Regions from separate parts of the Herbaspirillum sp. VT-16-41 genome, predicted to be linked through region 2. Evidence: predicted binding sites of a transcription regulator. Region 2 holds the regulator's gene; each other region holds the start of a gene.
What was found. Region 2 encodes sigma-54, which starts transcription at its own class of promoters, with help from an activator protein. Its sites were predicted from a motif close to TGGCANGNAANCTGCTTT; they were not measured.

Region 1 (2,232 bases), on a different contig from region 2:
GAAGTCGCCCAGTGCGGCGCGGCGTTCGGCCACCCAGGGCCCCTGGTACAGCAGTTGCGCGGCATCGCTGAAGGGAGCGAAGGGAATGCGCGCCAGCGTCACGCCGGGCAGTGCCGCGATCTGCGCCAGGCTGCGCTCCCAGGCTTCCTGGGCGACCGTGTCGCCGTAGAACTCGCAGACATCAGGAATGGCGATGCGGTAGCCACGGCGTTTCACGCCCAGCATCGCCGGGCGGCGCGAATAGCCGTCCTCGGCGTCGTAGCCGGCGGCGCTGTGCAGCACGCGCCAAGCGTCGGCCACGTCGTGGGCGAAGATGGAAATGCAGTCCAGCGTGCGGCAGGCCGGCACCAGGCCACGTGCGCTGATGAGTCCCTTGGTCGGCTTGAGGCCCACCAGATGGTTGAAGGCGGCCGGCACGCGGCCCGAGCCGGCGGTATCGGTCCCCAGCGAAAACATCACCTGCCCCAGCGCCACGGCCACGGCCGAACCGGAACTGGACCCGCCCGAGACATACTGCGGCTTGATCGCATTGCGCACCGCGCCGTAGGGCGAGCGCACGCCCACCAGCCCGGTGGCGAACTGGTCGAGGTTGGTCTTGCCCACCAGCAGGGCGCCGGCGGCCTGCAGGCGCTGCACCACGGTAGCGCTCTCGCTGGCCAGGCGGCCGAATTCGGGGCAGGCGCCGGTGGTAGACATGTCGGCCACGTCGATGTTGTCCTTGACCGCGAAGGGGATGCCGAACAGCGGCATGGTCTCGAACACCGCCTCGCCCTTGATCTGCAGCATCAGGTCCAGCGCGGCGGCCTGCTGCTTGAGCTGCTTGGCCGGCACCCGGCTGATCCAGACCTCGTTGCGACCGGCGCTGTCGATGCGCGCCAGCAGATCGGCCACGATCTTGCCGGGGGTGCTGCGCCCCTCGCGGTAGGCGGCCAGGGTGGCGGCGATGGTGGGGATGTCCGTACCGGCGCTGGCGTGGATATCGGCGGCTTGGAAGGCAGCTTGTTGCGGGGTCTGGGTGGCGTTCATTTTGGATATTCAAACTTGAATACAAGATTGAATATCTTTAAGCAGAAGGCGTGCCAGGCCATCGTCAGGCGCTGCGGTGGAAGGGGAAAGTCAGGCAGGAAGCGGCTTTGCGGCGGAAATTGCCGCACGGCAGGATGTCATGGGAGCGACGGCGCAGCTTGTCGATGAGACAAATTGGTGAGGCCTGCGCCGTTTTTGCACCTCAAGTACGGCGGGTCTGCACGTTTAGGCGGCAGGTCGGCAGGTCGGGTCAGTCGGAGATTACAGTTCGCCCCATACCGCATTCAGGGCAGCCAGGGCGGCCAGCCCGGCGGTCTCGGTGCGCAGCACGCGGCTGCCCATGGACAACATCAGCGCGCCCTGGGCGCAGGCCAGGTTTTCTTCTTCCTCGCTGAAGCCACCTTCCGGGCCGACCACCAGCGTCACTGCCTGCGGTGGGTGATGGCGGGCCCAGCCGGAGAGCGGCTGCTCGCCGCGGGGCGAGAGCAGGATGCGCCGGTGCAGGTCGCTCTGGGCGATCCAGCGCTTGAAGTCGGTCACTTCGGCCAGATGCGGCAGGCGGTTGCGGCCACATTGTTCGGCGGCGGCGTGGATGATGCCTTGCCAGTGGGCCTGCTTCTTCTCGGCGCGTTCGCCCGAGAGCCGTACCACGCAACGTTGGGCGGCCAGCGGCTGGAGGGCGGTGGCGCCCAGTTCCACGGCTTTTTCGATGATCCAGTCCATCTTCGACCCTTCGGGCAGGGCCTGGGCCAGGGTCAGGCCATAGGGCAGCTCGGCTTCGCGGGGGGAGAAGGTCTTGGGTTCGGCGTGGGCGCGCTTCTTTTCGATGGCGGTCAGGCTGGCGGTGTATTCACCCCCTTCGCCATTGAAGAGGGTGATGGTGTCGCCCGGCTGCAGGCGTAGCACCTGCACGTGGTGGGCGATCTGCTCGGGCAGGACCACGGCCGAACCGATCGCCAGGGGGTGCGGGAAATAGAAACGAGGCATGGGGCAGGGTCCTGGGGGCGAGGAAGATCAAGAAAATGCAAGAAACATCGAAAAATCTTGTCAGACGATTCATAGGCCGACCCTGAATTTTAATCCCCCCGACGCACTCTGGTAAAATACGGCCCCGCGCTTGTCCCGGGTATTCCGGGCGGGCGCTTTGGCTTCAGAACCCGATTCATGCGCCAGTCGGCGCCTCCAGCACAGCACACACAGACATCG
Region 2 (2,232 bases):
GGCCTGGTCCCCTCGGACGGTGGCGAAATCGATCTGGACGGTTCGCCCATCTCGCGCCTGCCGATCCACAAGCGCGCCACGCTGGGGCTGTCCTACCTGCCGCAGGAAGCCTCGGTGTTCCGCAAGCTGACGGTGGAAGACAACATCCGCGCCGTGCTGGAGCTGCGCCAGGAAGACGGCAAGCCGCTCTCGCGCGATGAAATCGAGGGCCGCCTGAACAACCTGCTGCATGAACTGCAGATCGAAAAGCTGCGCGAGAGCCAGGCACTGTCGCTCTCCGGTGGCGAACGCCGCCGCGTGGAAATCGCCCGCGCACTGGCCACCGATCCGCGCTTCGTGCTGCTGGACGAACCGTTTGCCGGTATCGACCCGATTGCAGTGATCGAAATCCAGCGCATCGTGCGCTTCCTCAAGGAACGCGGCATCGGCGTGCTCATCACCGACCACAACGTGCGGGAAACCCTGGGTATCTGCGACCGCGCCTACATCATCAACCAGGGCACGGTGCTGGCCAGCGGTAACCCGGAAGAGATCATCGCCAACGAATCGGTGCGCCGCGTATACCTAGGCGAACACTTCCGCATGTAGCACCCGCCGTCCATCGGCCACACAACGGTATTGCAACCAGCGGGCCACGCCGCTCCCAGAAAGACAGATGAAACAGTCGCTCCAGTTACGTACCTCGCAGCACCTCGCATTGACGCCGCAACTGCAGCAGTCGATCAGGCTGTTGCAACTGTCGACGCTGGAACTGCACCAGGAACTGGAACAGATCCTGTCCGACAATCCCCTGCTCGAACGCCTGGACGACGCTCTCGACAATTCGGTGCGCCTGTTGGCCGATGGCGCGGTCTCTTCCGCGCCCTCCACCGGAGTGGCCGAGCCCGCTGGCGACAGCGGCAACGAAGCAGCCCCCTCCGCTACTGATGGCGAAGCCAGTTTCGACTATCAAGACAACAGCCCCGAGAGCGGTGTCAGTGGCGAATCCGACTGGAGCTTCGACGACGTGGCGCGCAGTGGCAAATCGCCCGACGACGACGATGCCCGCCCGCAACTGGAAGCGCATGAGCTGACCCTGCGCGAACACCTGCTGGAACAGATCCGGGTCACCGCCCGCACGCACCGCGACCGTGCGCTGCTGGAACTGCTCACCGATGCGCTGGACGAAAGCGGTTACCTGGAGGAACCGCTGGAAGACATCCTGGCGCGCCTGCCGGAAGAGCTGGGCGTTGATCTGGAAGAACTGTCGATCTCGCTGAAGCTGCTGCAGAGCCTGGACCCGGCCGGAGTGGGTGCGCGCAGTGCCGGTGAATGTCTGGCACTGCAGATCCGCCGCCTGCCCAAGGTGCCCTTCGTCACCCGCAAGCTGGCCTTGAGGATTGTCGAGGATTACCTGCCGCTGTTCGCACAGCGCGATTTCAACAAGATCAAGAAGGCTCTCGATTGCGATGACGAGGACCTGCGCGAAGCACAGGCGGTGATCCGTCAGTGCCGTCCGCATCCGGGTGCCGAATTCGCGCGCGATGCTTCGGACTACGTGGTGCCAGACGTGATTGTCAAACAGACAAAGAACGGCTGGCAGGTCATGCTCAACCATGAGGTCATGCCCAAGCTGCGCGTCAATGCAATGTATGCGAGTGCGCTCAAGCAGGCCAAGGGCGAAGGATCGCTGTCGTCGCAGTTGCAGGAAGCCAAGTGGCTCATCAAGAACATGCGGCAACGTTTCGATACAATTTTGCGAGTCGCGCAGGCTATTGTCGAACGTCAAAGAAACTTCTTTTCACATGGCGCAGTGGCCATGCGGCCCCTTGTGCTGCGTGAAATTGCTGATACACTGGGTCTACACGAGAGCACAATCTCTCGTGTGACAACTCAAAAATACATGCTCACGCCGCACGGCATGTTCGAGTTGAAGTACTTCTTCGGTAGCCACGTCGCGACTGAAACCGGAGGCGAAGCCTCCTCCACCGCGATACGGGCGCTGATCAAACAGTTGATAGGAGCCGAAAACCCGCAGACCCCATTATCCGATAGCAAGATTGCGGATATGCTGGCAGAACAAGGCATGGTGGTCGCGCGACGCACAGTCGCCAAATACCGCGAAGTGTTGAAGATTCCGCCAGTCAATCTCCGCAAGTCCCTCTGAGCTTTCCTCAGTTTTTCTGTAGCAGTACCGTTGCTGTGTTCAGGCAAGCATCCCTACCTGGTGCCCATGCCATCCGACACGAAGAC
Region 3 (2,232 bases), 280 kb from region 2:
ACCCGGGGACCGACAGTGTAGCCAATTCCGGCTCGCGCCACGCAGGCGGCGCGCCAACAAAAAATGCCGGATCGAATGATCCGGCATCGCCATGATGCTGCCAGCAGCGGCAGCGACCGGACCGCTTAGAAGTGGTACTCGGCGCGCACCATCGGGGTCTTGGCCAGCGAGCCCGGGACGTTGGACGGGTTGCCGAACTTGTTGCGCCAGTACTGGTATTCCAGGCCGACGCGCAACTTGTTTTTACCCATGCCCATCGAGGTACCCAGGTCGTACATGACCTGGCCATCGAAGTTGACTTCGGGACCGGTGGAGCCACCGAATTCGTTCTTGCCCTTGGCCGCGATGTAGTTCATGTAGCCTTCGAAGGCCCAGCCGGAAGCGCCCAGAGGGATACCCCAGGCCAGGTTCAGCATCGGGTGCGTGTCATACTCATAGCGACTCGCCACGCCAACGGGCTTGTTGCTTTCGAAGAGCGCCAGCACACTCACATTCAGGAAGCCAGGCACATCCATCATCAGGGTCGGACCAATCACCCACATGCGCTTCTTGGACCCGTAGCCCTTGTCGTTCTTGGTGTTCCAGTCAAAACCCAAGGTCAGGCCAACCCCACGCGCCGGGCCAAAGGACAGGTCCTTGCCGCTGATCTTGCCGATATCCAGCGTGTTGCGATAGACGACGTAGAATTCCCGGGCATTGTCATCCTTGTTATCCGACAGCAGCATGTCAATGTTGAGGAAATTGGTGCCGTACTTGTAGCCGCTTGCATGCTGGAAGTTGACGATGTTCTTGCTGATATCCTGCGAATTGTAGGGCTCGGCAAAACGGGTACCGTAACGGTAGCCGATTGAGTTGTCCGCCCAGTCCAGTGCATGAGCTGACATGCTGCATGCCGCCGAGGCGACTACCGCCGCCATCATCCAGTACTTCCCCTTGATACCCGTCTTCATAGTTTCTCCCTGTGTTGCTTGTCTAAAAAATGACTGTTGACCCGGAGCCCGGTTCGATCCTGCGGCGTACTGCACTCTCCCCGCCACAGCATCGAGATCCGCCCCCTTAAGTGCTTGCACTCGTCAAATAAGGCCTGGCAAATTGCTGACAGCACTGCCGACACCCGCACCGACGGCAGCCATTACGCAAAGCCCGTGCCAGCCCTTCCGGGGCTTCGGTTGACTTGTCTGCGGCGGTCTAAAACACGAGTCGCTTTCCCCCGAAAGGACAGGCATCGGCCCGCGCAGGGGCGCAATCCTAGCCGAGTCCGGGCCGAATCCCAAGGGCTCGCGGGCGACACCCCGGGTCCGTCACTTCGATTGTCAACAATCAAACCGCTCTGCCCACAACCGACAGGGAACTGGCAAAGGCGCAGCCGATAAGCCTTCCAGCCTCGTCATCGTATTTTTTTTAGTGCATTTTTATCTATGAAGGTGCAGACAAGCACCAAATTGTCGCAAATGGATTTTTTGATTGTCGACAAAAAATCCAGGCGCTGTCGATCATTGCCCAGTGGCTTGCTGACCGGCCTGCCGACCGGATTGCACTTGCGGCCGCGAGCCGCGGGGAGCGTGAGGGTGCTCAACGGGGTGGGTCGGCGCTTGGCACATTAAATGCTTTTAACCGGTGGGAATCTGCCATTCAAACGAACCAGGAAGGGAAGTCCACCGTGCATTCCAGCAAGTTCTTCAAATTCGGCATCAGCCTGCTGCTGGGCGCCAGCTGCACCCTCGCGGCCGCCCAGGAAACCAGGATCAAGTTCCAGCTCGACTGGCGTTTCGAGGGTCCGTCGGCCCTGTTCCTGGTAGCAAAGTCCAAGGGTTACTTCGCCCAGGAAAAACTGGATGTCACCATCGACGCCGGCAATGGCTCGGGCAATGCGGTCAACCGCGTGGCCTCGGGCACCTATGACATGGGCTTTGCCGACATGGCCGCGCTGATGGAATTCACCGCCAACAACCCGGATGCGCCGGGCAAGCCGGTGGGCGTAATGATGGTCTACAACGACACGCCGGCGGCGATCTTCTCGCTCAAGAAATCCGGCATCAAGAAACCGGCCGACCTGGTCGGCAAGAAGCTGGGGTCACCGGTATTCGACGCCGGTCGCCGTGCCTATCCCATCTTTGCCAAGGCCAACGGCCTGGATGCCACCAAGACCCAGTGGACCAGCATGGACCCGCCGCTGCGTGAAACCATGCTGGCCCGCGGCGATGTGGATGCCATCACCGGTTTCTACTTCAC

Region 1: atzF (allophanate hydrolase) is a predicted target of sigma-54. The motif match lies at 1,065-1,082, and genes of this name have one in related genera.
Region 3: BTM36_RS10160 (outer envelope protein) is a predicted target of sigma-54. The motif match lies at 1,134-1,151, and genes of this name have one in related genera.

The regions. Positions count from the first base shown of each region.
Region 1 is NZ_MUXB01000131.1:312,013-314,244, forward strand. It holds gene atzF (allophanate hydrolase) at 1-1,026, opposite strand, end outside; gene BTM36_RS21170 (16S rRNA (uracil(1498)-N(3))-methyltransferase) at 1,288-2,013, opposite strand; gene tkt (transketolase) at 2,229-2,232, shown strand, end outside.
Region 2 is NZ_MUXB01000099.1:84,059-86,290, forward strand. It holds gene lptB (LPS export ABC transporter ATP-binding protein) at 1-588, shown strand, start outside; gene BTM36_RS08820 (RNA polymerase factor sigma-54) at 656-2,146, shown strand.
Region 3 is NZ_MUXB01000099.1:360,400-362,631, forward strand. It holds gene BTM36_RS10160 (outer envelope protein) at 126-950, opposite strand; gene BTM36_RS10165 (ABC transporter substrate-binding protein) at 1,661-2,232, shown strand, end outside.